4 regions of the Kitasatospora sp. NPDC038210 genome follow, and region 4 is predicted to be linked to each of the others. Evidence: riboswitches for the same ligand, from Rfam matches in the RefSeq annotation. Region 4 holds a riboswitch; each other region holds the start of a gene.

Region 1 (7,755 bases), on a different contig from region 4:
TCAGTACGACGCCTCCGGTGAGGACGTCCGAGACGAACGAGGGAGCGCAGTGGAATTGGCCCCGGCCACCGAGCCCGGTTCTTCGCGCGGCCGCCTCGGCCGCCCGCTCGGGGCGCTGGCCGCGCTCGGCGCGACCTGGGTGGCCACCCGCACCCTGCTGGTGCTGCTGATCACCGGCGTGCTGAAGTCGCCCGGCGGCGACGTCACCGCCGACGTGTGGATGATCTACCACGCCTGGTACGGCGTGCTGCAGACCGGCACCTTCCCGTTCGACGACGTGACCTGGCAGTACCCGCCGGGCGCCGCCCTGGTGATCCTGCTGCCGGGTCTGCTGCCCTGGTCGTACCTGGTCTCGTTCTGGGTGATCTGCGGGATCGCCGACGCCGCCGCGGCCGCACTGCTGATCCGCACCGGCCTGCGCCGGGGCCGGGCGCTGACCGGCGCCTGGATGTGGGTGGTGGGGGTCCCGCTGCTCGGCCCGATGATCTACAACCGCTTCGACATGATCGTCACCGCGGTCGCCCTGGCCGGCCTGCTGGCGCTGATCCGTCGTCCGGCGGTCGGCGGGCTGCTGCTGGGCCTGGGCGGCATCGTGAAGGTCTGGCCGCTGCTCGGCCTGATCGGCACCCCCTCCGGCCGCCGGACCCGCCGTTCCTGGACGCTGGCGGGGGCCACCGCCGTCTCGATCGGCTTCCTGCTCGCGGCCGGCATGAACGGTGCCTTCGACTTCCTGGCCTTCCAGAAGGACCGCGGCATCGAGGTCGAGTCGGTCGGCGCGCTGCCGCTGCACTTCGCCCGGATCGCCGGGGGCTGGGACGGCCGGGTCACCATGAACTACGGCTCCCCCGAGATGCTCGGGCCGTGGGTCGGCGTGATCAGCAAGGTCATGATGGCCGGCACCGTGCTGGGCTTCCTCTGGCTGCTGCTGTGGCGCTTCACCTCCAAGCGCCGCAACGCGGCCACCATGTACGACGCGGCGCTGTGCGCGCTGCTGGTCTTCGTGGTGACCAGCCGGGTGATCAGCCCGCAGTACCTGGTCTGGCTGGTCGGCGTCGCGGCGGTCTGCCTGACGGTGCGCGGCACCAGCCAGCGGCCGGTGGCGCTGCTGATCCTGCTCGCCTGCCCGCTGACGCTGGTCGAGTTCCCGACGATGTTCACCCAGATCCTCGCCAGCGACCCGGGCGCCATCACGGTGCTGGCGCTGCGCAACCTGCTGCTGCTGGCCGCCACCGTGCTCTCCTGCGTCCGGCTCTGGCGCTCCACCCGGGGCGAGGCGCCGCTGCCCGCGACCGTGGTGCTGGACCGCGAGCCGGCCGCGCTGCCGGCCGCCGGCTACCCGGTGCGCCCGGGCATCGCGTACGAGCAGGACCTGCTGGACGGCATCGACCACTTGGGCACGCCGGCCGAGCCGCGGCGCTGACGCTGCTGCGGCCCGCCGGCCTCAGTCCTTCAGCGCCGCCACCTCGTCCAGCCAGAGCCGGGTGAACCCGGCCAGGCCCACGCCCAGTTCGGCGCGCATCAGCCGGTCCGTACGGCGCTCGCGGTCCTCGCCCTGCCCGTCGTCCGCGCCGACCGCCCGGTAGAAGGCGACCAGCCGCTGCGGCCCGCTGCGGCGGGCGATCAGCTCGCAGGCGAGCCAGGACTGCTCGTAGGCCTGGGCGATGCCGGCGGCGCCGGCGGCGAAGTCCTGGTCGGCGGGCAGTTCGGCGGGCAGCCTCCCGGCGGCGACGTCCCGGGCCAGTTCGGGGGCGATCTGCTGCGGGCTGCGGCCGCTGTCGCGGTAGGCGGTCCAGTCGGCGACGCCCTCGGAGAGCCACATCGGAGTCCAGGCCCGGGTGTCGGCCCTGGTCGCGACATGCGTGGCCTCGTGCGTGACGACCACCTGGCGGCCGAAGCCGCTGAGCCGGCCGTACGCCTCGGGGTTGACCAGCACCCGGTCCGCCGGGGTGTCCCGGGGTGCGCCGGGGGCGGCCACGGTGACCGCCGCCATGTCCGCCCAGCCGGCCGGGTCGCCCTCCAGCAGCCGGGCGAACTGCTCCTCGGTGGCGGGCAGTTCGAGCAGCAGCCGGCCGGGCCAGGCGTCGCCCCAGACCTCCTCGACGGCGGGCACCGCGCGGTCGCCCACCACGACCAGCCCGGCCGGGTCGGGGCCGTCGGCCGAAGCGAGCACCAGGCTGTGCGTGCCCGGCGCCGGCCGGACGGCGCCGAGGTCCCAGAGCGCCGGCGGCCCGTCGGCGCTCTCCTCGCGCTCGACCCGCCAGCCGTCCGCGGCCGCGGCCAGTTCGATCCGGCGCGGGTACACCACGGGGTGGTCGTCGTACCCGGCGATCCGCACGGCCAGGTCGGCCGCGGCGGTCAGCCGGTCGGGCCCGCCGCCCGCGGCGAGCACCAGGTTGCGGTACGCCGCCTCGGCCACCGGCAGCCCCGACCGGGCCTCCAGCGTGCGCGCCCGTTCCGCCAGCACCGCCGCCACCGCGGCGCGCCGGTCGGCGACCGCCCCGACCGGTGCCGCCGCCGGGGCGAGCGGCGGCAGCGACAGCTGGGCCAGCCCGCCGACCGCGAGCAGCAGCGCACCCCGCCGGGACAGCGCGCGGCGGGGTATGTGCGCCGGACCGGGTCCGGCGGGGTGCGAAGGGGACGCGCTCAGAGCCGGACCACCCCCGAGACAGGCATGGCGTTGACGCTCTCGTAGCGGACCTTGGCGCCCGGGTAGGGGGCGTGCACGATCACGCCGCCGCCGGCGTACATGCCGACGTGGTGCATGTCCCGGTAGAAGATCACCAGGTCTCCCGGTCGCGCCTCGGAAAGGTCGATCCGCCGGCCGGCGTACGCCTGGGCCTGCGAGGTGCGCGGCAGGGTCACTCCGGCCTGCCGCCAGCTGTAGTACATCAGACCGGAGCAGTCGAACGCGCGGGGCCCGGTGGCCCCGTAGACGTACGGCGAGCCGATCATGCGCACCGCGGCGGCCAGCGCGGCCGCCCCGCGCTCGGAGGCGGGCGGGGCGGTGCCGAGGTCCAGCCGGTCGGTGCCGCGGGTGGCGCGCTGCTCGGCGTCCCGGGCGTCCTGGGCGGTCATCCTGGCCCGCTCGGCGGCGTCGAGGCCGTTGAGCAGCTTCTGCGCCCTGGCCAGCCGCTGCTGGATCTGCTGCTTGCCGTCGGCGAGCGAGCGGCGGGCCTGGTCGAGCTCGGCGAGCTTTCCGGTGGCCTCCGTCCGCCGCTGGTCGAGCCGGCGCTGGCGGGTGACCAGCTCGTGCAGCGTCTCCTGCTGCCGCTGCGACGCCTGGCCCATGGTGCGGGCGCGGGCGAGGTAGCCCTCCGGGTCGGGGGACAGCATCAGCTGGGCGGTCTGGGTCATCCCGCCGCCGCGGTACTCGGCCCCGGCGACGGTCGCCAGGTCGCCGCGCAGCTCGTTGAGCTGGTCCTGGGCGACGGCGATCTCGCCCTGCAGGATCGTGGTCTCCCCCTGGAGCCGGCGCTGGGCCTCCTGTGCGGCGTTGTACTGCTCGGACGCCTGCTCGGCCTCGTCGTAGAGCTGCTCGACCTGCGCCTGGACGTCCTTGCGGTCGGCCGGGTCCGGGCTGCCGGGGGCGGCGTGGGCGCCGCCGCCGGTCGCCACGCCCAGCGCGGTGGTGGCGGCCGCCGTCAGCACCAGTGCACGGGCGAGCAGTTGGGAACGGCGGTGCACGGGCACGGCAGCGGCTCCAATCCTGCGGCGCGGCCCCGCGGCCGCCCGTGGCGGGCGGCCGTCGAGCGGGAGTCCGGTGGCAGACGTTAGCGAGTCCGGGCAAGCGAGTCCAAACCCCTACGGACCCGAATATTTGACCCTCAATCGGACATCAGCCCGAGCAGCCGCCAACGCCGCAGGCCCGGCCTTCCGTGGTGGAAGACCGGGCCTGGGAGGAGCCGAACGGGATCAGACCCGCACGATGCCGCTCAGCGGCATGTTGGTGACGGCCTCGTAGCGGACCGAAGCACCCGGCTTGGGGGCGTGCAGCACCTGGCCGTTGCCGGCGTAGATGCCGACGTGGTGGGCGTCCCCGTAGAAGATCAGCAGGTCGCCGGGCTGGGCCTGGGACAGGTCGGTGCCGATCCGGGTGCCGGCGTGGGCCTGCTCCTGCGAGGTGCGCGGCAGCGACACGCCGACCTGGTTGAACGCCCAGACCATCAGGCCGGAGCAGTCGAAGGAGCTCGGGCCGGTGGCGCCCCACACGTACGGGCTGCCGACCTTGGAGGCGGCGGCGGAGAGCGCGGCGGCACCGCGCGAGCTGCCCGGGGCGGGGAGCTTGCCGGCCGGCGTGGAGGACGGCGCGGAGAGGTCGGTGCGGCTGTTGTCGCGCGAGGCGCGGTCGGCGTTCTGCTGCGCCTTCGCGGCGGCGTCGGCCTGGGCCTTGGCGTCGGCGGCGGCCTTCTCCTCGGCCGCGCGCAGCGCCTGGCGCTCCTGCTCGGTCAGGGTGTTGAGCAGGTCCTGGGCGGCCTTCAGCTTGGCCTGGACCTCGTCCTTGGAGGCCTTCAGCTGCTGGGTGGTCGACTCCAGCTCGGCGAGCTTGCCCTGGGCCTCGGTGCGGTCCTGGTCGAGCTTGCGCTGCTGCTCCTGGAGCTGCTTCAGCTGGTTCTTCTGGGTGTCACCGGCCTGGTTCAGCGCACCGGCCTGGTTGAGGAAGTTGTCCGGGCTGGACGAGAACATCAGCTGGACGGTCGGGGATATGCCGCCGTTGCGGTACTGCTCCCCGGCGATCTCGGCGAGTCCGCCCTGCAGCTCGGTCACCTGGGCCTGCTGACGGGCCACCTGGTCCTGCAGGCCGGCGACCTGCTTCTCCAGGGTCTGCTGCTTCTCCTGGGCGGCGTTGTACTGCTCGGTCGCCACCTCGGCCTGCTCGTTGAGCTGGTCGACCTGCTCCTTGACCTGGTCCTTGGTCGGCTGCGGGTCGGCGTGGGCGCCGGACTGCGCGGAGAGGGCGACGGCAGCGGCGGCGACACCGGTCAGGATCGAGACCCGGGCGCGACTTGCTGGCTTGGGACGACGATGGGACGCCACGAAGGCGGGCTCCTTCTTCCTACGTCCGCCTACCGGGTGAGCTGACGGGTTCGGGCCGGAAGCATGCCCTACGACGCCTCACGGCCGTTCCAGCGGCCGACCTGGCGCCGATTCACCCCGGAGGAACGTGGTTCCCCGGCTCCGCTCCGCAGCGCCCCCTACCACTGGGCTCCCCTGTCGGGCAGTCGCTTCGACCTGCCCCGCTGCCTCGCGAACTCGGCGGTAACCACCGCCGCCACCCTGGCTGGGTGATCGACAGTGCGGTGGTTCGAAGCATGACCCTAGTAACTGAACCGTGATCGGTTCAAATCCTTGTCAGAAAAAAGACGGAGGATTACCCAAGTTCTTTTGTGAAAATGACCGATGGTGATCACAGCCGCACGCAAGGCTGATCAGGTCTCACCCGCCGCTCGCGAAACGGTCGAAAACCCGAACGCCACCCCGTCGGAGGTGGCGCGGATCACAGGGGCCCGGACGGGGCCTCCGGAGGGTGTCGGGCCGTCAGACCCGGCGGATGGTGTTGATCGGCATCGCGTCGGCCTTCATCACCTTCACCACGTCACCGGTGTGCGGCGCGTGGACCACCATGCCGTTGCCGATGTACATCCCGACGTGGTGCATGTCGCCGCCGTAGATGACCAGGTCGCCGGGCTGGGCCGCGGCCAGTCCCGGCACCGCGGTGCCGTAGTGGCCCTGCTCCTGCGAGGTGCGCGGCAGCGAGACGCCGGCCTGGCCGTACGCCCAGAGCATCAGGCCGGAGCAGTCGAAGGTGCTCGGACCGGTGGCGCCCCACACGTACGGCGAGCCCTGCTTGCTCATCGCCTTGGCGACGGCCACCGCGGCGTACCCGCTGGCCGGCGGCAGGTTGCTCAGGTCGACCCGGTCGCTGCCGCGCGAGGCCCGGTCGTCCTGCGCCTGCTGGGCCTTCAGCGCGGTGCGCTCGGCGGCGCTGAGCGAGTTCAGCAGGTCCTGGGCGGCCTGCAGCTTGGTGTTGACGTCCGCCTTGGCCTGGTTCAGGTCCTTGGTGGTGCTGTCCAGCGAGGCCAGCACGGCGGCCGCCTCGGCCTTCTCCTGGTCCAGCCGGCGCTGCTCGTCCAGCAGCGCCTTGAGCGCCTCGGCCTGGGTGGTGCTGGCCTGCTGGACCGTCGAGGCCTTCTCCAGGTAGCCCGACGGGTCGGAGGAGAGCATCAGCTGGACGGACGGGTCGATGCCGCCGCTGCGGTACTGGTCGCCGGCCACCTCGGCCAGGCCGCCCTGCAGCTGGGTCATCTGCTCCTGGCCGCGGGCCACCTGGTCCTGCAGCTGGTCCGCCTGCTTGCGCAGCTGGTCGGCCCGCTCCTTGGCGCCGTTGTACTTCTCGGCCGCCTGCTCCTGCTCCTCCTGGAGCTGGTCGATCTGCGCCTTGACGTCCGTTTTGTTCGGCTGCGGCGCGGCGTGCGCGGCCACCTGGGCGGAGAGGGCGACCGCGGTCGCAGCGGCAGCGGTGAGCACGGAGATCCGCGCGCGGCTCGGCTGCTTGGGACGGCGGTGGGAGGCCAAGGGACCGGCTCCTTCTTCCAACGGGCTCACCCGATCGGATGAGGTTCCGGAAAATAGGTTTGACGCCAGACCCTAGTGCGGATCTATTCGCTTTGCCACTCCCCCGAAGGCGTGAACCCCGTTCACCACACCGGCTTCACCGCACCCGCACACGGTCGGGGACGCGGCGCTGACCAGGTGTCATCCTAGCGGGCCGACGCTCAGGGCCGTGCCAGCCGGTTCAGCAGCAGCACCGACGCCACCGGGCGTGCGCCCGCCTTCCGCACGCCCTCCGCGACCTCCCGGTCAGCGGAGACCACCACCACCGGACGGCCCTGCGGCTCGGCCCGCACCAGACGGCGGATCAGCTCGTCCGCGGTCTCCCCGGTCCGGCTGAACCGCACCCGGACCCCGCGCGGCGGCGCCATGATCACCGGAACGTCCAGGTCCTGGCCGTCGAACACACAGGTGACCTCCGCCTGGGTGCGCTGGGCCAGCATCGCCAGCCCGCCCAGCAGCCGGATCCGCTGCTGCTCCAGCGGCAGCGTCGGATAGCCGGTCTTGGTCACGTTGTAGCCGTCCACCACCAGGTGCACCTGCGGGATCGCCAGCAGCTGGTCCAGCAGCGCCGGGTCGTCCTCGGCCAGCCCGCGCCGCGCCACGTCGTGCGGCGAGGCCGCGCCCGGCACCACCGCCTCCACCAGGTCCGCCGGGCGGATCTGGGCGACCGGCAGCGCCAGCTCCCGCTGCAGGCCCTGGGCCGACTGCAGCACGGTGTCCAGCAACAGCCGCAGCCGCATGTCCTCGACGCTTCGCCCCTCGCGGGCCGACCGGCGGCCCTGCTCGGCGGCGTTCTCCAGCTCCGAGAGCCGGTGCTTGAGCCGCCGCGCCTCGGTCTCGGCCGCGCTGCGCTCGGCGGCGCCCTGGGCCCTCGCCGCCTCCAGCTCCCCGGCCACCCGACGCGTCTCGGCCTGCGCCCGGCGGGTGTCGCTCTCCAGCGACCGCACCTTCTTGCGCAGCGACTCGGCCTCCCGCCGGACGCCCTCGAACTCCACGCGCTGCCGGTCCAGGTCCGCCCGCGCGGTGGCCCGCACCTCGGCCAGCTCGGCCTGCAGCTTCTCCACCAGCCGGGTCGCCTCCGCGGCCGCGTCCTCGGCGCCGGCCCGCTCGGCCTCCTCGCCGGCCTCGGCGACCAGCCGGCTC
Region 2 (7,755 bases), 220 kb from region 4:
TTTGTTGAAGAGGTCGCCGGGACTCTACTCCTCCCCGACAGCGAAGGGAACGCCGGTGGTTGCGACCCCCGACACAGCATCGACGACGGGCGCCGACCGCGCGAGCGGCGGCGTGCAGTCCGTCGAACGCGCCTTCCAACTCCTGGAGGCGCTGGCCGACTCGGGCGGCGTGGCCACGCTCAGCGAGCTCTCCACCAGTTCCGGCCTCCCGATGCCGACCATCCACCGCCTGGTTCGTACCCTCGTGCAGCAGGGCTATGTCCGCCAGGACACCGCCCGCCGCTACACCCTCGGCCCCCGGCTGATCCGCCTCGGCGAGACCGCCGGCCGCCTGCTCGGCAGCTGGGCCCGCCCCTACCTGGCCGAACTCATGGAGGCCACCGGCGAGACCGCGAACCTGGCGGTACTGGAGGGCGGCGAGGTGGTGTACGTCGGACAGGTGCAGTCGCGGCGCTCGATGCGGATGTTCACCGAGGTCGGACGGCGGGTGCAGCCGCACTGCACCGGCGTCGGCAAGGCGCTGCTCGCCCAGCTCCCCGAGGAGGAGGCGCGCGCCGTACTCGGCCCCAACCCGCTGCCGGCGCACACGGAGTACACGGTCACCGACCCGCAGGAGCTGATGCGCCAGCTCGCCGAGGCGCGCGAGCGCGGCTACGTCGTCGACGACCAGGAGCAGGAGATCGGCGTCCGCTGCATCGCGCTCGCCGTCCCGGGCGCCCCGACGCCCACCGCCCTCTCGGTCTCCGGGCCGGAGGCACGCATCCGGGCGCTGGAGGAGCAGGCCGGCGCCGCCTCGCTGGTTCCGGTGATGCACCAGATCGCCACCCGGCTCGGGCAAGTCCTGGCACCCTGACCCTCCGTCAACCCGCCTGGGGGTCAGGCGAGTCGGGACGATCTCGGCGGGCGGGGAAGGACCGGTGCGGCGGGCGGGGAAGGACCGGCGCGGCGGGCGGGGCTGGGTCGTCTCGCAGGACGGGGCGACCGTTGCGGAGCGGGCAGGACGACCGCCGCCCCGCAGGGCAGGGCGACGGCCGGGCGTCCTCCGTTCGAGCGCACGGCGGGCGGGGCGGGTCGGGTCGCGCCAGGTCACGGCAGCGGCTCGGCCACCCTGGTGCCGACGCGGCCCGCGACGGTGCCGGCCGCCGGAGCACGAGAGCAGGGTGACCGGGATGAGACACCGGGATGTTCGGGGTGGCGCGGACCCGCGGCGCGGCGCGAGGGCCGGGGGGTTCGGCGGGGTCGGGGGCTTCGGCCGGGTCGGGCTGGTCGCGGTCGTGACGGCGAGCTGCGCGGCGACGGTGCTGATCACCGGCCCGTCCTGGGCGCTGCGTCGGCCTGAGCCACGCCCGGCGGTGGATGTCGTCACGCCGAACGCGCCGAACGCGCCGGTCGTGCCGGTCGTGCCCGTCGTGCCGGTCGCACCCGGCGGGTCCGCCGGCCCCGGGGCGTCGACGCTGCCGGCCCTGGTCGCCCAGCCGTCCCACTCCCGCCTGCAGGTCGTCCGGCTCGACCCGGAGGCGGCAGCGCCCGACGGCACCACGACGATCCACGCCTTCGTCGCCAACCGGGGCCCGGAGACCACCGCCTCCCCGTTCACGGTCGTGGTCACCCTGCCGCCGGGGGTGACCCCGGAGGGCCCGTTCTTCCCCGAGGACTGCGAGGTGTTCCAGGGCGGCCACCGGGTGCGCTGCGTCTTCGGCCCGGGCCTGAAGGAGGGGCGCAGCGCGACCGCCCTCGTCCCGGTCCGGCTGGACCCCGACCTGCCCGTGGGCACCCTGAGCGGCGGCTGGGTCGCGGTGCGCAGCGCGGACGACCAGGACGAGAGCAACCACCGGCAGCCGTTCGACATCACGGTCGTCAAGCCGGCCGACGGCTCCTGAACCGCGTCGTCCCACCGGTCACCGGCCGCCGGTGAGCGGCTGCCGGCTTCCGGTGACCGGTGGGACGTCCTACCCGACTACCGGTAGACGCGGACGTAGTCGGCGGCCATGGTGATCGGAGCGGTCCCCTGCGGCGCGGGGTGGTACTGGCCCGCGCACACCGAGAGGTTGAGGATCAGGTACGCCGACCAGTTGGCGCCGACGCCCTTGCCGTCCGAGAAGACCTTCGCGCCGTTGACGTACCAGTCCACCGAGTTGGCGCCGTAGTAGGTGCCGATGGTCACCCACTGGTCCTTCGCGACGGCGCTCGCGTCGGTGTAGTACTTCGCGTTGCCGGGGTTGACGTGGTTGGTCAGCTCCAGCAGGTTCGGGTTGTCGGGGTGGTACTCGAAGGAGTCGACCTCGCCGTTGCCGTTCTTCCAGGTCCACAGGGCGGGCCAGGCGCCGGTGCCGGCGGGCAGCTTGACCCGGGTCTCGGCGTAGTCGCCGGTCTTGACCTGGAAGCCCTCGCCGGAGCCCTCGGTGGTCAGGAAGCCGGTGTTCCAGGACTGCTTGCCGTTCTCCAGGACCGGGCCGCCGGAGGTGGCGGTGAAGGTGGCGACCCCGTTCGCGACGCTGACGTTGTTCTTGTTCAGCCAGTCCAGCTTGTTGTCGTCCGGGTTGTGGTTCCCGTACTTGTAGGCGGTGCTCTTGTCGCCGACCCAGCGCTGGCCCCAGGAAATGGCGCTGTTGAACTCGTCGGACCAGGTCAGCGACTTGCCGGCGACCGGGGAGGACGGCGCGGGGGTGGTCGGGCTCGCCGTGGCGCTCGGGGTCGGCGCGGGGGTCGCGGTGGCGCTCGGGGTCGGCGTGGCGCTCGGGGTCGGCGCCGGGGTGGCCGTCGGGGCCGGGGCCGGGGCCGGGGTGGCCGTCGGGGCCGGGGCCGGGGCCGGGGTGGCGGTGGCCGAGACCACCAGCTGCTGCGAGGGCAGGTTGTGCCAGACGCCGCCGAGGTCCTGCCAGAAGCCGAACTGGGTGTACGTCCCGGCCGGCAGGGTGCGCGTGCCGCTGGTGAAGTTCACGCCGCTCGGGCAGATCTGCACGTTGGAGGCGTTGCCGGGGAAGTCGAGGTTGGTGCCGCGCGCGTCGCGCACGCCCACGCCCACGGTCTTGGCGGTGAAGCAGGCCGAGGAGTGCAGGCCGAGCGAGGCGGTGGCGGCCTTGCCCGCGACCATGGTGGCGGGGGCGAGCCGGTCCTGGGTGACGGTCGGCGCGGTGGCCGCCTGGGCACCGGTGACGGACGGCATGCCGAGCAGGCCGGCGCCGCTGATGGCGAGCGCCCCGGTGGCGGCGAAGGCCGCGTTGCGGCCGCGGTGGGAGGGGCGGGCGTGACGCGGTGCACGGCGCCGGGCAGCAGGCTTGGGCATGAGGTGACCTCTGCGACGCCTGCGAGGTTAGCTGTCGGGTTCGGGCTGCAGTTGCCCGGCCGCCTGTGGAGCGGCTTCACCCCTAGCCTCGACCCGTACGCGCGAGCGCACGGGTCGGGCGCCGACCTTGGTTTCCCCGCTCCCGTCCGCTTTGGTGCTCGGTGACCCGCCGACGGGTGGACGGGACTCGGCGTCCCGGCGGCGGGGTCCGCCAGGGGCGGACGACCGTTGCAGGCTAGGCAGGCCGTACGTGAACGGACAACTCCGGCGGACGGGTTGTCGCGCAGCTCACAGTGGTGTCGATCAACGACGCTGTGTGGCGGCGGAGTTGATCAGTTCACGTGGCCTGGAACGATGCCCGGCGGGGTGGCTCTGCGGGTGTCCGGCCGGGCGTTCCGGTTGCGCGCTCCGGTTGCCCGTTCCGGTCGGGCGTTCAGCCGAGCCAGGCGTCCACCTGGCTCTCGGCCTCCGGCGCCCACCCGAGCTCCAGGTGGTCGAGGCCGCTCAGCAACCGGGTGCCGCCGACCGTCGCGATGCCGGTGGTGTCCAGGGCGCTCGCCGTGAACACGATGCCGTCGCTGGGCCCGCGGTTCTCGTTGAGCACGCCCGGGATGTGCGCCGACCCGCCGGCCAGCAGGTAGGTGCGCACCGCGGCCGGGATCCCGGCCTGCTGGAGCGGGGCGATCAGGGAGCCCGCGTCGATCGCCGCCTGGATGCCCTGTCCGGAGGTGTAGAACCCCTGGCCGCCGTAGTAGGTGGTCCACCAGTCCTGGGCGCTGCCGTCCACTCCGTACCTGCCGTCCCAGCGGGCGAGCAGCTGGCGCTGGCCCGGGTAGCAGTCGTACCCGCCGGCCGGCAGCACGCCGAGGCAGGGTTGCGCGGTGTACGTGCCGTAGCAGGTCATGTACAGGTGCGGGGACGGCGCGTTGGCGGTGCCGCCGCAGGCCGGCCACGTCGCCAGGTCGAACGACCAGCCGTGGGCGTAGACGTAGTCGAGCCCGCCGTTCGGCCCGCCGAGGGTGACCAGACGGCGCACGTCGCCCGCGTACGCCCGCCCCCAGGACGGCCGCACCGAGGACACGTACGCCCTGGCGGCGACCTCGCCCTTGCTCCAGGCGACCACGTCGACCTGCGGGGCCCCGAGGCGGGCCCGGATCAGCGCGATCGCGTCGCCGACGGCCTGCGCCTGGAGCAGGTTGTCACCGTGTTTGTGGGCGAAGCCGATGGCGAAGACCCGGTGGCCGGTGCCGGCGAGGTACTGGGCGAGGCCGGTGGACGGGCACGTCGCGGCGCCGCAGGTGCCGCTCTCCCCCGGGTTCGCCCAGGCGCGGTCGGCGTTGTCGTTGGCGCCGTGGACCAACAGGACGGGCGTGGCCCGGCTGCCGGTGTCCCAGCCGGTGGCGGAGTAGAGCAGGAAGCGGCCGGAGGAGGGCTCAGCGGTACCGAAGTACGTCCGGCGGGCTCCGTCCTGGTCGCCGCGGCCGTCGGACGGGAACTGCTCGGTGCGGAAGCCGGGGGTGGTGTCGAGGTAGCGCTCGACCTCGGCCCAGCCGTTGCCGGGGGCGGGGAAGGCGGCTTCCAGGGTGAGGGCCGCGGTGGCGGTCCCCGCTCGGGCGGGGGCGGTCTCCGCTCGGGCGGGTGCGGTCTCCGCTCGGGCGGGTGCGGGGGTGGAGGTGCCGAGGAGGAGGGCGGCGAGGGCCAGTAGGACGGCGGTGAGCGTGGTGGGGGTGCGTCTCACGCGGGCGTGTCTCGCGCTGGTACCGGTCGTGGGGGTGCGTCTCATGGCCGGACGGTAGGACCGGTGCGCGACGGGTGCCCATGTGCCGGTCGCACACCCGGTGGGCAGCGCGGTGGCGATCCGTACCGTGGCAAAGCGATGACCGTGTGCACCCGGTCGGATAAATTGGAGGTCCGACATCTTACGCAGTGCACAACACCACCACACCGGAAACGAGGAGCCGCCCCACCATGACCGCGTCCCTGCCCGCCTTCGCCGGCCGTACCTACGTCTTCCGGGCCGACAACGGCGCGGCCTTCCGCAACACCTACTCGGCCGACGGCACGCGGCTGCGCTGGGAGGGCCTCGGCGAGTCCGCGGGCCAGTGGGAGGACGTGCGTCTGCACGTCGCGGAGGTCGCGCCGGAGATCTACTTCGTCAGCTGGACGGAGCAGAGCGGGATCACCGTCAGCCACGTGATGGACCTCAACGAGCTGACGGTCCGGGCGTTCTGGACCTTCGAGGGCGAGGGCGGACGGGTCGGGCAGCTGCACACCGGGACGCTGGAGCGCGTGGCCTGAACCGCGGGACGACCGAACCCCCGGGGCCTGCGTTCAGGCCCTGGGGGTTCGGTCGTTCGGACGGTCCTCAGGCGGTCGGGTTCGGGACCCTGAGGTGCTGGGACAGCCACTCCAGCGAGGACGGCAGCAGTGCGCTCCAGGTCTCGAAGTTGTGGCCGCCGTTCTCCAACATGCTGTACGAGACGTTCATCGGGCTCCGCGCGGCGTCGACGAAGGCCTCGGTCTCCCGCCGGTAGTCGCCGTCGCCCTTCTTGGTCCCGGCCAGCAGCAGGGACACGTTCGGCTGGGGCAGGTTCTTCAGCCGCCACATCAGGTTGGCCTCGTCGCGGCGCTGCTTGCTGCCGCCGAAGAGGTCACCGGTGGTCGGGTCGTCGGCGGCGTCGTAGTAGGCCGAGAGGGCGACTGCCGTCGGGAAGACGTCCGGGTGGCGCATGGCCAACTTGAGCGCGCAGTAGCCGCCGGTCGAGTTGCCCATGAAGGCCCAGGCCTGCGGGTCCGAGGAGACCCGGAAGCTGGCCTGGATCGCCGCAGGCACGTCCTTGGTGAAGTACGTGTCGGACTGCGGGCCGTTCGGGACGTCCTCGCACTCGGTGTCCTGCGGCAGCGCGGGCGAGGGGCGCATCAGGACCATGACGGTCGGCTGCATCCGGCCCTCCTGCAGCAGCTTGAGCGCCGCGCCCGGGTAGTTGAACCGAGTGATCAGGTTCTCGGCGATTCCTGGGAATCCGGTGCTGACGATGACGGCCGGGAACTGCTTGTGCGCGTACTCCGGCTGGAAGTACTGCGGGGGCAGGTAGACGTAGCCCTCGGTCGACAGCCGGCTGACCGCGCCGTCGATCCGGACCTTGCGGATCTCGCCCGACTGGCCGGGCTCACGGCCCATCGCGCCACCGCCCTTGACCGAGGCGTGGCCGATCGTCTCCACCAGGAGGCGCCCGGAGGCGTCCGCCTTGTTGTGGATCACCACCGGGCCGGTGTCGCCGGTGCCGAGCAGGTCGTCCCAACTGCTGTAGAAGGCGAAGTAGTTGTTCGCCACCAGGCCCAGGGCCGAGAGCACCGCGAGCTGGGTGACGAGCAGTGCGCCGATCCGGCCGATCACCGCCTGCCAGGTCTTCCTGGCCAGCCTCGGCCACAGCCAGACCGTGCCCCCCATCGCCACGACGGCTATCAATACGGTCAGCGCCAACATCTTGTGGCTCGTCAGACCCATGTCCTGCTTGCTCCCACGCCTCGAACTCCAGTCCCCTCCGCTGGGGACATCCGAGGAGGTCACCCCGGTTCCCCCGCCGGGGCGCGATCACCAACCCTAGCGCCAGCTGGGAGAAGCCTGATGACGGCTGGGAGGTTGCGGGGAACGGCCGGACTTCAGGTTTCAGATGACAGACAACAGATGACAGATTTCGAAATCTGTCATCTGTCATCTGTTGTCTGAAACCCTTCTGGCACCTCTCCCCCCGCCCGCCCCGCGTCGAGGCCCGCACGGGCTCAGGACACCCGCTCCCAGAGCCGCAGCCCCGCCGTGAGCTCGCGCATGCACCGTGCGCCCAGGTCGTGCGGGGACCCGGGGCCGGTGGCGGGGGCGTCGGAGGAGGCCCACTGCTCCAGCGCCACTCGGATCGCCGCGGTCGCGGCGGCGGCGGCCAGCCGGATCTCCAGCGGGTCGGTGCCCTCCGGGCAGCGCTCGGCGAGGACGGACCGCAGGCGCGCCTCCGAGCCGGCGTGGACGCGCTGCCAGGCGCCTTCCAGACGCGGGTCGCGGAGCAGACTGCGGGTCCACCGCATCATCTCGGCGCCCGCGTCGTCGGCCGGCGTCAGCGAAGCGACCGCTGCACTCTCCAGCGCCTGACGCAGCGGCAGGTCGGCGGAACTCTCGGCGAGTTGCTCGACCCACTGCCGTCCGCCCGCGGCGAGCAGCGGGGCGACGGCGTCCTCCTTGACCGAGAAGTACCGATAGAAGGTGCGCAGCGAGATGCCCGCGGCGAGGGCGATCTCCTCGGCGGTGGTGGCGTCCGCCCCCTTGTCGGCGAACAGTGCGGCGGCGGTGCGGGCGATCTCCAGCCGGGTGGCGTCACGGCGGCGCTGATTCAGGGTCGGGCGTCCGGTCACGGGGTCAGCCTACGCGGCCGAGTGCCACTGTGGCGCATCATGCCCGCATGACACTTCGAGACTTG
Region 3 (7,755 bases), on a different contig from region 4:
CCGCGTTCGGCACCGGCGACCCGGCCGCCCTGCGCCGTCGCTTCCCGTCCCCCGCGACCGTCGTCGTCAAGGACTCCGCCCGGCACGTCACCGCCCTGGGGCGCGACGGCACGGCGGTCACCGAACCGGCCCTCGCCGTCGAGGTGGTCGAGGCCACCGGCGCGGGCGACGCCTTCGCGGCCGGTTACCTGGCCGGCACCGTCCGGGGCCTGGACCAGCGCCGCCGCCTGCGGCTCGGCCACCTGAGCGCCGCCTGCGCCCTGACCGCCCACGGCGACCAGGCCGAGCCGCCGCCCGCCGCCGTGGTGGCGGCGCTGCTCGACGCCTCGCCCGCGGACTGGGCCGCCACCCGGGTCACCGCGGACGGCATCACCGGCCCCGCCCTGCCCGCCGACCGCACGCGCCCCACCGGCCCGACCGGCCCCACCGATCCGGCCGGCCCCACCGGCCTCGCCGACCACGTCCCGCCCGCCGACCGCACCCGGGCACAATGAGCAGCAACCCCGGCCCTCGAAGCGGAGCACGATGAGCCAGACCGTCACCCGCGCCCTGCGCATCCTCGCCCAGCTCGGCGAGGGCGAACGTTCCCTCGACCAGCTCGCCGAGGTGCTCGGCGTCCACAAGACGACCGTTCTCCGGCTGCTCCAGAGCCTCGAAGAGGAACGATTCGTCTATCGCGACGCGGCCTACCGCTACCACCTGGGCGCCGGCCTCTTCGCCCTCTCCGGCCTGGCCCTGGAGCAGCGCGGCATCCGCCGGATCGCCGCCCCGCACCTGGCCGAGCTGAACGCCGCCACCGGCCAGACCGTGCACCTGGCCGCGTACGAGGGCGGCGAGGTGGTCTACATCGACAAGTTCGACTCCCGTCACCCGGTCCGGATGTACTCCCGCATCGGCCTGCGCGCCGCGCTGCACAGCGCCGCCGTCTCCAAGGTGCTGCTGGCCGACCTCCCGCTGCCCGAGCGGCGCCGGGTGGTGGCCGGGATCGACTTCACCCCGCACACCGAACGCACCCTCACCACGCCCGAGGCGCTGCTCGCGGAACTGGAGAAGGTCGCCGCCCAGGGCTGGGCGCAGGACCACGCCGAGCACGAGTCCTTCATCAACTGCGTGGCCGCGCCCGTCCGGGACGCCAGCGGCCGGGTCGTCGCCGCGGCCTCCATCTCCGTCCCGGACGTCGTCCTGCCGTACGAGCAGGTGCTGGACCTCCTCCCGCACCTGCTCGCCACCGCCCGCGCCGTCTCGGCCGACTGCGGCCGCCCCGGCCAGAACTGACGATCCGTCACCTCACGTACTTCACGCCAAGGAGCCCCATGCCCGCCGAGCGCCCCCAGCCCGCCGAGACCGCCCAGGCCGCCGAGAAGGTCGAGATCCGCACCGACGGCGCCCCCGCCCCGGCCTGGACGTTCTCCCAGGGCGTCCGCAAGGGTCCCATCCTGCAGGTCTCCGGCCAGGGCCCGCAGGACCCGGCGACCGGCGAGTACCTCCACCACGGCGACGTGAAGGCGCAGACCCGGCGCACCCTGGAGAACGTCAAGGCCGTCGTCGAGGCCGGCGGCGCGACCATCGAGGACGTGGTGATGTTCCGCGTCTACCTCACCAAGCGCGCCGACTTCCCGCTGATGAACGAGGTCTACGCCGAGTTCATCGAGGAGAACGTCAAGCCCGGCGGGGTGAAGCCCTGCCGCACCACCGTCTTCGTCGAGCTCCCGCAGGAGCCGATGCTGGTCGAGATCGACGCCCAGGCCGTCGTCGCCTGACGCTCCCGCCCCCGACTGCACCCACGGCAGGGCCCGGACGCCTCCCGCGCGTCCGGGCCCTGCGGCGCTTGCCACACCCGGGCAGCAACATTAGGTTAGGCTCACCTAACTAACTGGAGGTCCGTCCATGAGCCTGCCCACCGGCGACACCGAGGTCCCCGAGCCCACCACCGCCGAACGGATCCTGAGCCTGCTCGGCACGACCTCCTCGCTCGCCGTCCGCGCGCTGGGCGAGCACCACGACCTGGACACCCCGGTCTCCGTCCACGGTTCCCGCCTGCGACTGCGCGCCCCGCTGGACGCCCCGCTCACCGCGGCCGCCACCCGGGCCACCGACGGCCTCGCCGTCGTCCTCGACGTCACCGACGTCTCCCCCGTCGCCGTCCGCGACCGCGTCCGCGCCCGCCTCACCCTGGCCGGCCGGCTCCGGCTGGCCCACCTCGCCGACGACGGCCTCAGCGTCCACCTGCGCGTGGACGTGGCACACGCCGTCCTCGCCACCCCGTACGGCACCGGCGCGGTCACCGCCGCCGGCCTCGCCCACGCCACCCCCGACCCGATGGCCCGCCACGAGGCCGCGATGCTCACCCACTTCGCCGACGACCACGCCGACGCGCTCGACGTCCTCACCCGCCTGCTCGACCCGGTGCTGCTCGCCCGGAACCCGGACGTCCGCCCGCTCGCCCTGGACCGCCACGGCCTGGTGCTGCGCCTGGACCACCCCGACGGCCATCGCGACGTCCGCCTGGTCTTCCCCGAACCGGCCCGCGACGTCGAGGACTTCGGCCACCGGATGCAGGACCTGCTGACCGCCGCCCGGTACGGCCAGCCCGCCCACCGCGCCTGACTCCCGATCCCCTTCAGCGCGTTCAGCAGGCGGACCGTGCGAACGGATCGACCCACCGGCCGGCCGCACCAACCACGCCGGAGCGAACCCCCGTGCCGCACCGGCCCCGGAAATGGCAGCGGCCGGCCCGGCTCGCGAGGGAGGTGGGTCCCGCGAGCCGGGCCGGCCTGGGCGTGTCCCGCGCCCATGTCCACTGTGCGGCGATCACCCGGTCGAGCGGTCACCCGACATGACCATCCCGGAGGATCGATTCGCTCCGCAGCAGCGGTGGTTCCTGAAACCCCGGAAGGGTCAGAGCGCGACGCCGTGCGCGCGCAGGTAGGTGACCGGGTTGATGTCCGAGCCGTACTCCGGGGTGGTGCGGATCTCGAAGTGCAGGTGCGGGCCGGTCACGTTGCCGGTGGCGCCGGAGAGGCCGAGCTGCTGGCCGGCGGTGACGGTCTGACCGATCTTCACGCCGATCGACGAGAGGTGCGCGTACTGCGCGTACTTGCCGTCGGCGAGCTTGATCTCGACCTCGTTGCCGTAGGCGCCGCCGTTGCCGGCCTTGACCACGACACCGTTGGCGACGGCGCGCAGCGGGGTACCGGTGGAGCAGACGAAGTCCTGGCCGGTGTGGTGGCCGGAGGCCCACATCGAGCCGGCGACACCGTAGGCCTCGCCCAGGACCGGGTTGGCCAGCGGCGCGACGTAGCCGGCGGTGGCGGCGACCGGAGCGGCGGTCACGGCCGGGGCCGGAGCGGCGGTCTGAACCTGGGTCTGCACCGGGGCGGCCGGCTTCGCGGCCTCGGTCTTGGCCTGGACCTTGACCTGCGGCTTGGCCGGAGCGGCGGGCTTGGCCGGAGCGGCCGGCTTCGCCGGGGCGGCGTCGGCGGACGGCGCGGCGGCGTGACCCGCGATGGTGAGCTGCTGGCCCGGGAAGATCAGGTTCGGGTTGGCGCCGACGACCGAGCGGTTCTGCTCGTACAGCGCGTGCCAGCCGCCCTCGACGTTCTTGACGTCGGCGATCTTGGACAGGGTGTCACCGCTGACGACGCGGTAGCTCTCGTGCGCGGCAGCCGGAGCGGCCGGCTTGGCGTCGGCGGCGGGGGCGGCAGCAGCGGCAGCAGCGGGGGCGGCAGCAGCGGCGGGGGCGGCCGGGGCGGTGTGGGCCTGGGCGCTGATCGCGGTCACGAGCGGAAGGGCGAAGGCGGCGCCGGTGACGGCAGTGGCGATGCCGATGCGGGCGGCGCGGGGCAGGGCGATACGACGAGCCTGAGCAGGCATGGAAGTTTCCTCTCCGACGCCTGCGAGGTGAGCTGTCGGGTTCGGGCTGGAGTTGCCCGGCCGCATGCGCGGCTTCACCCCAAGCCGGCCCTGGACGCCCGCGCCCTGAGGCGCGAACTCCGGTCCGGCGACTTACCTGTGGGTCCCCCGCTCCTGCCGTACAGAGTTCAGTTCGAACCACCCGGGCAGCGGCAGGACTCGGCGTTCCACCCGGTGGATCCGTCCGGGCTGGCCGGGCGGTCGCTGAACTAAAACCCATCCGTTCGGGTGAAGCAATGTCGATCTCTTGAATCCGCGACGACCCCCGGGGATCCGGTCACCCTCCGAATGATCCGCGGCACGGTGTGTACACCATCCATTCACCCCGTGCCACTGATCCACGACCCTGCGCCGACGACGACGGCACTGCGCAGTCGTCCGCTCACGCACCGGCAGCCTCCAACACACCCACCGGTGAGCCTTGTCACGTACGCCCCACGGGGCCAGGATCGGGCCGTGGCCACCTCCGAAGCAGGCACCCTGCGCCTGGGCACCGCGCAGGGTCGCTGGGTACTCCTGGCAACGGTGCTCGGATCCAGCATGGCGATGCTCGACGGCACCGTGGTGAACGTCGCCCTGCCCCGCATCGGCGCCGACCTGGGCGCCTCACTGGCGTCCCTGCAATGGACGCTGAACGCCTATCTGCTCACCCTGGCGGGCCTGATCCTGCTCGGCGGCGCGCTCGGCGACCGGTACGGCAGACGCCGGGTCTTCCTGATCGGCGTGGTCTGGTTCGCCGTCGCCTCCGCGGCCTGCGCCGCCGCGCCGAACATCCAGGTGCTGATCGCCGCCCGCGCCGTCCAGGGCATCGGCGGGGCGCTGCTCACGCCCGGCTCGCTCGCCATGCTCCAGGCCGTCTTCCACCCTGACGACCGCTCGGCGGCGGTCGGCCTGTGGTCCGGCCTCGGCGGGGTGTCGGCCGCGGTCGGCCCCTTCCTCGGCGGCTGGCTGGTGGACGGCCCCGGCTGGCGCTGGATCTTCCTGCTGAACCTGCCGCTCGCGGCCGCCGTCATCGCGGTCACCACCCGGTCCGTACCGGAGAGCCGGGACGAGAGCGCCACCGGCCGCTTCGACGTGCCGGGCGCGGTGCTCGCCGCGCTCGCGCTCGGCGCGATCACCTACGCGCTGACCGCGGCCGGCGAGGGCGTGTCCCCCGCGGTCTGGGTCAGCGGCGTGATCGGCGTGGTGCTCGGCGTCGCCTTCGTCACCGTCGAGCGCCGCGCGCCCGAACCGATGCTGCCGCTCGGCCTCTTCTCCTCCCGGCTGTTCACCGCCGTGAACCTGGTGACCCTCTGCGTGTACGCGGCCTTCAGCGGCGTGTTCTTCCTGCTGGTGGTGCAGCTGCAGATCGTCGCCGGGTTCTCACCGCTGGTCTCGGGCTTCGCGCTGGTGCCGATCACCATCCTGATGCTGCTGCTGTCGGCCCGCGCCGGCCGGCTCGGCAAGCGGATCGGCCCGCGGATCCCGCTCACCGTCGGCCCCCTGATCTGCGCCGCCGGGGTACTGCTGATGCTCCGCATCGGCTCCGACTCGTCGTACTGGACGGACGTGCTGCCCGCCGTCACGGTGATGGGCTGCGGGATGACCCTGCTGGTGGCGCCGCTGACGGCGACGGTGCTGGCCGCTGTCGAGGTCCGGCACGCGGGCATCGCCAGCGGGGTCAACAACGCCGCCGCCCGCGCGGCCGGCCTGCTCGCGGTGGCCGCCCTGCCGGCCCTGGCCGGGCTGAGCGGCAACGCCTACCAGGTGCCCTCCGAGGTCGACTCCGCCTTCCACACGGCGATGCTGATCTGCGCGGGCCTGCTGGCCACCGGCGGGCTGATCGCGTTCGCCACCATCCGGGGCAACGTGCTGGCGCCCGAGGAGAAGCCGGTCGCCGAGCCGAACTGCGACTGGCCCTGCGGCACCACCACGCCGCCCTTCGACCCGGGCCACGTCCACACGCGCGTGGACCCCGCCACCGGTCCGGCGGCGGGGCCCACGCCCGAGAGCTGACGCGACGTCACCTCACCGGGACGTCACGGGACATCGACCTCAGAGGATGTCACCCGGCGAGTACTTGGCGGCCTCCGGGTAGGCGGCCGCGACGGCCTCCACCCGGCGGACCACCTCGGCTACCTGGGCGCCGGCCGCACCGGTGAAGGAGAGCTTGTCGGCCAGCAGCGCGTCCAGCGCGGCGCGGTCCAACGGGATCCGCTCGTCGGCGGCCAGACGGTCCAGCAGCTCGTTCTCCCGGGCGCCCGCGCGCATCGCCAGTGCCGAGGCGACGGCGTGCTCCTTGATGACCTCGTGCCCGGTCTCCCGGCCGACGCCCGCGCGCACCGCGCCCATCAGCACCTTGGTGGTGGCGAGGAACGGCAGGTAGCGGTCCAGCTCGGTCTCGATCACGGCGGGGAAGGCGCCGAACTCGTCGAGAACGGTCAGGAAGGTCTCCAGCAGGCCGTCGAAGGCGAAGAAGGCGTCCGGCAGCGCGACCCGGCGCACCACCGAGCAGGAGACGTCGCCCTCGTTCCACTGGTCGCCGGCCAGCTCGCCGGTCATCGAGGCGTAGCCGCGCAGGATGACGGCCAGGCCGTTGACGCGCTCGCAGGAGCGGGTGTTCATCTTGTGCGGCATCGCCGAGGAGCCGACCTGGCCCTCCTTGAAGCCCTCCGTGACGAGCTCGTGGCCGGCCATCAGGCGGATGGTCTTGGCCAGGCTGGACGGCGCGGCGGACAGCTGGACGAGGGCGGTGAGCACCTCGAAGTCCAGCGAGCGCGGGTAGACCTGGCCGACGCTGGTCAGCACGTTGTCGAAGCCGAGGTGCCCGGCGACCCGGCGCTCCAGCTCGGCGAGCTTCTCGGTGTCCCCGCCGAGCAGGTCCAGCATGTCCTGGGCGGTGCCGACCGGGCCCTTGATCCCGCGCAGCGGGTAGCGGGCGATCAGCTCCTCCAGGCGGCGGAAGGCGACCAGCAGCTCGTCGGTGATCGACGCGAAGCGCTTGCCCAGGGTGGTGGCCTGCGCGGCCACGTTGTGCGAGCGACCGGCCATGACCAGCTCGGAGTGCTGGGCGGCCAGCTTGGCCAGGCGGACCAGCACGGCCACCGTGCGGTCGCGCACGTGCTCCAGCGACTGGCGGATCTGCAGCTGCTCGACGTTCTCGGTCAGATCCCGCGAGGTCATGCCCTTGTGGATCTGCTCGTGGCCGGCGAGCTCGCTGAACTCCTCGATCCGGGCCTTCACGTCGTGGCGGGTGATCCGCTCACGGGCGGCGATCGAGCCGAGGTCGACCTGGTCGATCACCCGCTCGTAGTCGGCGACGGCGTTCGCCGGCACCTCGACACCGAGGTCCTGCTGGGCCTTCAGGACGGCCAGCCACAGGTGGCGCTCAAGGACCACCTTGTGCTCGGGGGACCACAGCTGGGCCAGGGTCGCCGAGGCGTACCGGGAGGCCAGGACATTGGGGATCTGGGGCTTCGCGCTCACGCTTCGCAAGAGTAACAGCCGAGGTCACGCCGGGCGTCGGCGGATGGGGTGGGCTGGGTCGCGGCGCTGCTCTGACGACGGCGGGTCCGCCCGGCGCCGGCGGCGCGCGCAACACGAGCGGCACTCCGGCACCGGCAGGAACGGCGCTGGCGGCGCGGGACCTACTGCGCGCCGCCCGTCCGGCCGGCCAGCACCGGCAGGACCTGCGAGCAGATCGAGTGCAGGGCGATCCGCTGCTCGTCGGTCATCTCCTGGAAGGCCTGGTGCGTACGGGCCATCTCGCCGCGGATGCGGGCCAGGATCTCCCGCCCCTCGTCCGTGATCACCACGATCTTCACCCGGCGGTCACCGGCCGCCGCCGCCCGGTTGGCCAGGCCC
Region 4 (7,755 bases):
GTCCGCACTCCAGGCTCCCGTGCGCGGGGGCGCCACCGTCGTCCCGAGCGCCCCGAGATTCCGACCGGCGCGCCGGCCCTGGTGCTCGCCGTGCCCACGGCCGCCGGGCCCGAGTCCCGCTCGGTCGTCGAGGAGCTGCTCTCCATCGTCCGCAGCGAGCAGAACGGCGTCCAGGCCGCGGTCGGCTACCTCCCCGGCGGCTCCGCCGAGGGTGAGGGCGGCGAGGACCGCACCGTCGCCGAGCTCCTGGCCACGGCCGCCGAGGCCGGCCTGCCGATGCCCGTCCTGGTGCCACTGGTGCCCGGTCCGCACGGCTTCCTGCCCGAACTCCACGCGCTCGCCGCCGAGTACGGCGCGCCCGTCACCGACGCGCTCGGCCCGCACCCGCTGCTCGCCGAGGCCGTCCACGTACGACTCTCCGAGGCCGGGCTGGCCCGCGCCGACCGCGCCCGGCTCTTCGCCATCGCGACCGCCGCGGACGGCGTGGTCCTGACCACCGTCGGCGGCGAGGACGCCGCCGCCGCGGCCGGCATCACCGGCGTTCTGCTGGCCGCCCGCCTGGCCGTGCCGGTCGTGGCCGCCGCGCTCGACGTGCCCGGCTCGGTGGCCGCGGCCGTCGACCACCTCAAGGAGACCGGCTCCCAGCGCCCGGCGCTGGCCCCGCTGGTGATCGGGCCGGAGGCCGACTCCGAGCTGCTCGCCGCGGCCGCCGAGGAGACCGGCTGCCCGTCGGCGGCGCCGCTGGGCGCGTACCCGACCGTCGGCCAGCTGATCGCCTCGACCTACCTGGCCGCGCTGCCCGCACCGTCCGCGGAGGACCTGGCGCGGGCCGAGGCGGAGGCGGCGGCCGCCGCCGAGGCCGAGGGGGTCGTGGAGGGCGCCCGTGGCGCCCACGCGGCCGCCGAGGAGCCTGCCGGACAGTAGCGGACACCGCGCGCCCGTCGGCGCGCACACGGGGCCCGGAACGGCTTGCGTTCCGGGCCCTTCGCTTTGCCCGCTTTCCCGCTCTTGCGGCGTACGGGAGTTACCGGAGTTAAGCGAACAATGAATGGAATGTCCGTTCTGCCGCTGTTTGCCGGGGAATGGCGAGCGCACTCCGGGGCGCTCGAATCACGTCCGCTCCGCCGGTTGGACCGGTGCGCCGTTTCGCGCTTCGACACACCGTCATGCCATTCCTGAGGCAAAGACAGTTGTGGGCATCCGCAATCGCATTGCCGAAAAACGATCATTTACGATCATGATTAGCCGCCAATTTGGCACTTCCTGCTAATCCGTGATGCGCGTCACAGCTATTTGCAGTTTGAACTTAAGTCTGCTTAACGTGCTCCCCGTTCGTGACCACACGGACCCAGTTCATCCGCGACGCCGAGTCCTGCCGTCGGATGTCCTGGCAGCGCGAAAACGCACCACGGCAGGAGCGGGGGACCCACAGGTAAGTCGCCCCGGACCGCTCCCAGGAACGGTTCAGGGCTAGGGGTGAAGCCGCGCTCACGCGCGGCCGGGCAACTCCGGCCCGAATCCGACAGCTCACCTCGCAGGCGTGGGAGAGGACCGCGTCTTCATGCTGCCCACCAACGGCACCCGTCTGTCCAGCCGCACCCGCCGCGTGATCGCCGCCATCGGCGTCGCGGGCGTCGGCCTCACCGTCCCGTGCCTCGTCTCCGGCACCGCCTCCGCCGCCTCCGTCGCGACCTGGGACAAGGTCGCCCAGTGCGAGAGCAGCGGCAACTGGAGCATCAACACCGGCAACGGCTTCTACGGCGGCCTGCAGTTCACCCAGAGCACCTGGTCCGCCTTCGGCGGCACCGCCTACGCCTCGCGCGCCGACCTGGCCACCAAGGACCAGCAGATCGCCGTCGCGGAGAAGGTCCTCGCCTCGCAGGGCCCCGGTGCCTGGCCCGTCTGCTCGGTCAAGGCCGGCCTGACCAAGGGCGGCACGCCCGCCGCCGTCGACACCTCGGCCGCTGCCGCTCCGGCCGCCCCGGCTGCCAAGCCCGCCCAGACCCCGGCCCCGGCGGCCAAGCCCGCCAAGCCGGCCGCGCCCGCCCAGGACGCCGCCGACTCTGCCGCCGGCACCTGGGCCCAGAGGCACCAGCAGGCCGCCCAGAGCGACGACTACACCGTGGTCGAGGGCGACTGGCTGTCCTCGATCGCGGACAAGCACAACGTCCAGGGCGGCTGGGAGCGGCTGTACGAGCTCAACCGCAGCACCCTGACCGACGGCCCGAACACCATCTACCCGGGCCAGCACCTGACCTTCGGTGACCACGGCCAGACCCAGCAGTCCGCCTCCTCGGACAAGTCCGGCTCGGACTTCACCTGGTTCAACCGCTCGCAGAAGTCCGGTCAGTCCGCGAACGGCGGTTCCGTGAACGCCAAGCCGGTCGCCCAGACCCAGACCCCGGCCGCCCAGGCCCCGGCGCAGGCCCCGGCCGCCAGCGGCAGCATGGCCGCCGCGGTCGCCTTCGCCGAGTCCAAGGTCGGCCAGGCGTACGTCTACGGCGGCACCGGCAACGGCGGCTGGGACTGCTCCGGCCTGACCCAGGCCGCCCTGCGCGCCGCCGGCATCTCCGTCCCGCGCGTCGCCGCCGACCAGGCCGCCGCCAGCACCCACGTCTCGCTGGACAGCCTGCAGCCGGGCGACCTGCTGTTCTGGTCCAACAACGGCAAGGACTCGGGCGTCTACCACGTCGCGATCTACGTCGGTGGCGGCAAGTACGTCGAGGCCGCCAACCCGAGCGCGGGTGTGCGCGAGCAGACCGTCGCCAACTGGGCCCCGGACTTCGCCGGCCGGGTCTGAGCACGGCGAGACGGCTGACGGCAGGCAGCAGGCAGCAGGCAGCAGGCAGCCGACTGCTCGTCGCTGACGGACTTCAGACGACCGCTGACGGATGACAGCTGACAGCTGACAGCTGACAGATTTCAATATCTGTCATCCGTCGTCCGCAGATCGCGGGTCGTCGGCCGCCACCGAACACTGATCACCCGCCACCCCCGGGGAAGAGTCTGGTCGCTCCTCCCCGGGGGTCGCGGCGTATCCCCGTGGTGGAACCGGACCCGAACGGGCATGCTGCTGCTCTGCACCCGAGGAGGAGTCACATGGCCCAGGTCACCGTCACGCTCGACGCGAACCTCGCGATCGACGCGATGATGCTCTCCGGTACCAAGAACCCGCAGGACGCCGTCGAACTGGTCCTGCGCGACTACCTGGCCCGCGGCCGCCGCACCGAGGCCCGCACCGGCGACCCGGCCGACGGCAACCGCCTCGCCCAGGACCGCACCACCGACACCGAGCACGGCTGAGGGCAGTCGAGATCTGCCGAGCGCTGCCGAGCAGGGCCGCACACAGGCACGCCGAAGGGCCCCGGAGAGCAACTGCCCTCCGGGGCCCTTCCCTCGGCCCTGCGGCCGGCGCTCAGCGCGCGCAGGCCCCGGTGGACCCGCGCATCACCAGCTCCGGCTGGAACATGAACTCGCCGCGCTGGACGGCGTTCCCGCCGACCTCCTCCAGCAGCGCGTCCACCGCCGCCGTGGCCATCGCCTCGACCGGCTGGCGGATCGTGGTCAACGGCGGTTCGGTGAAGGCGATCAGCGGCGAGTCGTCGAACCCGACCACCGACACGTCCTGCGGCACCGACAGGCCGCGCTGCCGCACCGCCCTGATCGCCCCGAGCGCCATCATGTCGCTCCCGCAGACGATCGCCGTGCAGCCCTTGTCGAGCAGCGCGCCGGCCGCCGCGTGTCCGCCCTCCACGCTGAACAGCGTGTGGTGGACGAGGTTCTCGGCCTCCTCCTGGGTACGCCCGAGCACCTCCCGCATCGCCGCCGTGAAGCCTTCTATCTTGCGCAGCACGGGCACGTACCGGCGCTGCCCGACGGCCAGCCCGATCCGCTCGTGGCCGAGTTCGGCCAGGTGCTGGACGGCCATCCACATCGCGGCCCGGTCGTCCGGCGAGATGAACGGCGCGTCGATCTTCTCGCTGAAGCCGTTGATCAGCACGAACGGCACCCCGCGCCCGGCCAGTCGCGCGTAGCGGTCGTGGTCGGCCGTGGTGTCGGCGTGCAGTCCGGAGACGAAGACGATGCCCGCCACGCCCCGGTCGACCAGCATCTCCACCAGTTCGTCCTCGGTGGATCCGCCCGGTGTCTGGGTGCACAGCACCGGCGTGAAGCCGTGCCGGCTGAGCACCTGCTCGATCACCTGCGCCAGTGCCGGGAAGATCGGGTTGCTCAACTCCGGTGTGATCAGCCCGATCAGCCCGGCGCTGCGCTGGCGCAGCCGGGTCGGACGCTCGTAGCCGAGCACGTCGAGCGCGGCCAACACCGTCTGCCGGGTGGCGGCGGAGACGTTCGCCTTGCCGTTGAGCACGCGGGAGACGGTGGCTTCGCTGACCCCCGCCTGTGCCGCGATGTCTGAGAGTCGCGCCGTAGTCACGGTCCCAGAGCCTATTGCAACCACGTCAGACCGCCCACCAGCCGGTGCTGTCCGGAGCGAGCACCGTCTCGCCGCCGTCCACCACGAGGTCGGCCGAGGCGAGCAGCAGGGTGCCCGGGGCCGCGATCCGCACCGGCTCGCCGGTGGTGTTCACGGTGCACACGAAGGACCCGCGGCGGAAGGCGAGGGTGCCCTCCGGGCCGTCCAGCCACTCGACCTCCGTGCCGGCGCCGAGGTCGGCCGTCGCCCGGCGGAGGGCCAGCGCGCTGCGGTAGAGCTCCAGGGTGGAGGACGGGTCGCCGGTCTGCGCCTCGACGCTCAACTCCGCCCAGGCGGCGGGCTGCGGCAGCCAGGACGGCCCGCCGGCCACCGGGCCGAAGCCGTACGGGGCCTCGGTGCCGGACCACGGGATCGGGACGCGGCAGCCGTCGCGGTAGCCGTCCTGTCCGGCCTGGCGGAAGAACGACGGGTCCTGGCGCACCTCGTCGGGCAGGTCGGTGACGTCGGGCAGGCCGAGCTCCTCGCCCTGGTAGACGTACGCGGAGCCGGGCAGCGCGAGCATCAGCAGGGTGGCGGCGCGGGCGCGGCGCAGGCCGAGCTCGCGGTCGCCGGCGGTGCGGATCTGGGTGCCGAGGCCGGGCTCGTTGCCGAAGCGGGTGGCGTGCCGGGTGACGTCGTGGTTGGACAGCACCCAGGTGGTGGGGGCGTCGACCGGACGCATCGAGTCGAGCGAGAGGTCGATCACCTCGCGCAGCGCGGCGGCCTCCCAATCGGTGCCCAGGTACTGGAAGTTGAAGGCCTGGTGCAGCTCGTCGGGGCGGACGTAGTTGGCGGTGCGCTGGACGGTCGGGGTCCAGGCCTCGGCGACGCCGATCCGCTGGCCCGGGTACTCGTCGAGGATCTTGCGCCAGCTGCGGTAGATCTCGTGCACGCCGTCCTGGTCGAAGAACGGCATGACGTCGTTGCCGAGCAGCTTGAGCTGGTCGGAGCCGCCGAGGTCGGGCAGGCCGGGGGCCTTGACCAGGCCGTGGGCGACGTCGATGCGGAAGCCGTCCACGCCCATGTCGAGCCAGAACCGCAGGATCGAGCGGAACTCGTCGGCGACGGCGCGGTTCTCCCAGTTGAAGTCGGGCTGCTCGGGGGCGAACAGGTGCAGGTACCAGTCGCCGGGGGTGCCGTCCGGGTTCTCGGTGCGGGTCCAGGCCGGGCCGCCGAAGATGGACTCCCAGTCGTTGGGCGGCAGTTCGCCCTTCTCGCCCTTGCCGGGACGGAAGTGGTAGCGGTCGCGGAGCGGGGAGTCGGGGCCCTCGCGCAGGGCGCGCTGGAACCACTCGTGCTGGTCCGAGGAGTGGTTGGGGACCAGGTCGACGATGATCCGCAGCCCCAGTCCGTGGGCGTCGCGGATCAGGGCGTCGGCGTCCAGCAGGGTGCCGAACATCGGGTCCACCGCGCGGTAGTCGGCGACGTCGTAGCCGGCGTCCGCCTGCGGCGAGGCGTAGAACGGCGACAGCCAGACGGCGTCCACGCCGAGGTCGCGCAGGTACGGCAGGCGGCTGCGGATGCCGGGCAGGTCGCCCATGCCGTCGCCGTTGGAGTCGGCGAAGCTGCGCGGGTACACCTGGTAGATGACCGCGTCCCGCCACCAGTCTCTGTGCACGCCGCCCGCCGCAGGAGCCGGGGTGGCCGCCTCGTGAGCGGTGTCGGCGACAGGCCGGGAGGTGTCGGCCAGGTTCTGGGTCATGGACGGTATCCCTTGGGGATCGGAGGAGCGGGGGGCCTTGCGCGCGAGGTGTGTCGCGGCAGGCGTCACGACTTGGAGGCACCGGCGGTCAGGCCGGTGACCAGGTGGCGCTGCACCAGGTAGAAGAAGGCCGCGGACGGGATCGCGATCAGCACGGCGGTGGCAGCCATCAGGTTCCACTGGGCGTCGTGCTCGCTGACGAAGGTCTGCAGGCCGACGGCCAGCGTGTACTTGTCCGAGCTGAGCATGAACGTCGAGGCGAACGGCACCTCGGCCCAGTAGGTGAGGAAGGAGTAGAAGGCGGCGACGGCCAGGCCCGGGCGGGCGAGCGGCAGCACCAGCCGCCAGAAGGTGCCGAACGGGGTGAGCCCGTCGACCCGGCCGGCCTCGTCGATCTCCACCGGGATGGTGTCGAAGTAGCCCTTCAGCAGCCAGGCGCAGTACGGCACGGTGGTGGTCGAGTAGACCAGGATCAGACCGGTGTAGCTGTCCAGCAGGCCGAGTTCGGAGAGCATCGTGTACATCGGCACGATGAGCACCGCGATCGGGAACATCTGGGTCACCAGCAGCGACCACATCAGCGGCTTGTGCCCGGGGAACTTCATCCGGGAGACGGCGTAGCCGGTGGTGGCGGCGAGCATGACGCCGAACACGGTGGTGATGCCGGAGACCAGCAGGGCGTTGCCGAACCAGGTGAAGAAGTCGGTGTCGGACAGCACGTGCTGGTAGTTCGACAGCGTGAGCTTGTCGAGGATCTGGCCGGGGTGGAGGTAGTCGGTCTTGTCCGGGCCGAGCGAGACGAAGAGGATCCACGCGACCGGGAACAGCGCGATCAGGCTGGCCACGATCAGGGTGCCGTGGGACAGCGCCCGGACCAGCGGGCTGCTCTCGCCGCGGCGGCGGACCTTGGCCGGCCGGGCGGCCGGGGCGGCGGTCGCCGCGGGGGCCGGGCGTTCGGTGGTGGTGCTCATCGGGGTTACCTGCCTTCGTGGGTCAACTGGGTCCGGGGCCTCAGCCGTTGGCCTGCTCGTTGCGGGCGAGCCAGCGCCGGTAGAAGGCGGTGAAGACGATCAGGATGGACAGCAGGATCACGCCGTACGCGGCGGATTGCGCGTAGTCCCGGGGGATCTGGCCGAAGCCGAGGCGGTAGGCCCAGGTGACCAGCAGCTGGGCGTCGGGCGCACCCGTGCCGAACAGCAGGAAGATGACGTTGAACTGGTTGAACGTCCAGATCACGCCGAGCAGGACGACGGTGGAGGAGACGCTGCGCAGCCCGGGCATGGTGACGTGGCGGAAGCGCTGCCAGGGGGTGGCGCCGTCCATCTCGGCGGCCTCGTAGAGCTCGGCCGGGATCGACTGCAGGCCGCCGAGCAGCGAGATCATCATGAACGGCACGCCGGCCCAGGTGTTGACCAGGATCGCGGCCGCCTTCTGGGCCCACGGGTCGGTGAGCCAGCCGGGCTCGGGCAGGTGCAGGGAGGAGAGGATCCCGTTGACGACGCCGCCGTCGGAGAGCATCAGGCGCCAGGAGAAGACCGTGACGAAGGTGGGCACGGCCCAGGGCAGGATGAGCATCATC

What was found. Region 4 has a riboswitch for cyclic di-AMP ahead of ACZ7KX_RS06370 (transglycosylase family protein). Riboswitches for the same ligand answer to the same signal wherever they lie in the genome.
Region 1: linked by a shared signal. The riboswitch ahead of ACZ7KX_RS12355 (NlpC/P60 family protein) and the one ahead of ACZ7KX_RS06370 (transglycosylase family protein) in region 4 are both predicted to bind cyclic di-AMP.
Region 2: linked by a shared signal. The riboswitch ahead of ACZ7KX_RS05450 (glycoside hydrolase family 16 protein) and the one ahead of ACZ7KX_RS06370 (transglycosylase family protein) in region 4 are both predicted to bind cyclic di-AMP.
Region 3: linked by a shared signal. The riboswitch ahead of ACZ7KX_RS16390 (M23 family metallopeptidase) and the one ahead of ACZ7KX_RS06370 (transglycosylase family protein) in region 4 are both predicted to bind cyclic di-AMP.

Annotation. Positions count from the first base shown of each region.
Region 1 covers NZ_JBVJYK010000005.1:150,851-158,605, reverse strand. Annotated here, with positions in the region: gene ACZ7KX_RS12370 (glycosyltransferase 87 family protein) at 50-1,420, shown strand; gene ACZ7KX_RS12365 (hypothetical protein) at 1,442-2,464, opposite strand; gene ACZ7KX_RS12360 (C40 family peptidase) at 2,644-3,690, opposite strand; gene ACZ7KX_RS12355 (NlpC/P60 family protein) at 3,913-5,034, opposite strand; cyclic di-AMP (ydaO/yuaA leader) riboswitch at 5,045-5,198, opposite strand; gene ACZ7KX_RS12350 (C40 family peptidase) at 5,536-6,573, opposite strand; gene ACZ7KX_RS12345 (NYN domain-containing protein) at 6,774-7,755, opposite strand, start outside.
Region 2 covers NZ_JBVJYK010000002.1:432,441-440,195, reverse strand. Annotated here, with positions in the region: gene ACZ7KX_RS05460 (IclR family transcriptional regulator) at 56-853, shown strand; gene ACZ7KX_RS05455 (hypothetical protein) at 1,170-1,880, shown strand; gene ACZ7KX_RS05450 (glycoside hydrolase family 16 protein) at 1,958-3,286, opposite strand; cyclic di-AMP (ydaO/yuaA leader) riboswitch at 3,288-3,453, opposite strand; gene ACZ7KX_RS05445 (esterase/lipase family protein) at 3,720-5,024, opposite strand; gene ACZ7KX_RS05440 (phenolic acid decarboxylase) at 5,255-5,584, shown strand; gene ACZ7KX_RS05435 (alpha/beta hydrolase) at 5,652-6,794, opposite strand; gene ACZ7KX_RS05430 (TetR family transcriptional regulator) at 7,070-7,690, opposite strand.
Region 3 covers NZ_JBVJYK010000007.1:36,546-44,300, reverse strand. Annotated here, with positions in the region: gene ACZ7KX_RS16410 (sugar kinase) at 1-494, shown strand, start outside; gene ACZ7KX_RS16405 (IclR family transcriptional regulator) at 526-1,275, shown strand; gene ACZ7KX_RS16400 (RidA family protein) at 1,314-1,760, shown strand; gene ACZ7KX_RS16395 (DUF2470 domain-containing protein) at 1,888-2,607, shown strand; gene ACZ7KX_RS16390 (M23 family metallopeptidase) at 2,899-3,873, opposite strand; cyclic di-AMP (ydaO/yuaA leader) riboswitch at 3,876-4,056, opposite strand; gene ACZ7KX_RS16385 (MFS transporter) at 4,369-5,907, shown strand; gene purB (adenylosuccinate lyase) at 5,947-7,386, opposite strand; gene ACZ7KX_RS16375 (MarR family winged helix-turn-helix transcriptional regulator) at 7,539-7,755, opposite strand, start outside.
Region 4 covers NZ_JBVJYK010000002.1:650,083-657,837, reverse strand. Annotated here, with positions in the region: gene ACZ7KX_RS06375 (sirohydrochlorin chelatase family protein) at 1-924, shown strand, start outside; cyclic di-AMP (ydaO/yuaA leader) riboswitch at 1,393-1,554, shown strand; gene ACZ7KX_RS06370 (transglycosylase family protein) at 1,562-2,800, shown strand; gene ACZ7KX_RS06365 (hypothetical protein) at 3,100-3,303, shown strand; gene ACZ7KX_RS06360 (LacI family DNA-binding transcriptional regulator) at 3,416-4,435, opposite strand; gene ACZ7KX_RS06355 (glycoside hydrolase family 13 protein) at 4,461-6,176, opposite strand; gene ACZ7KX_RS06350 (sugar ABC transporter permease) at 6,242-7,147, opposite strand; gene ACZ7KX_RS06345 (carbohydrate ABC transporter permease) at 7,188-7,755, opposite strand, start outside.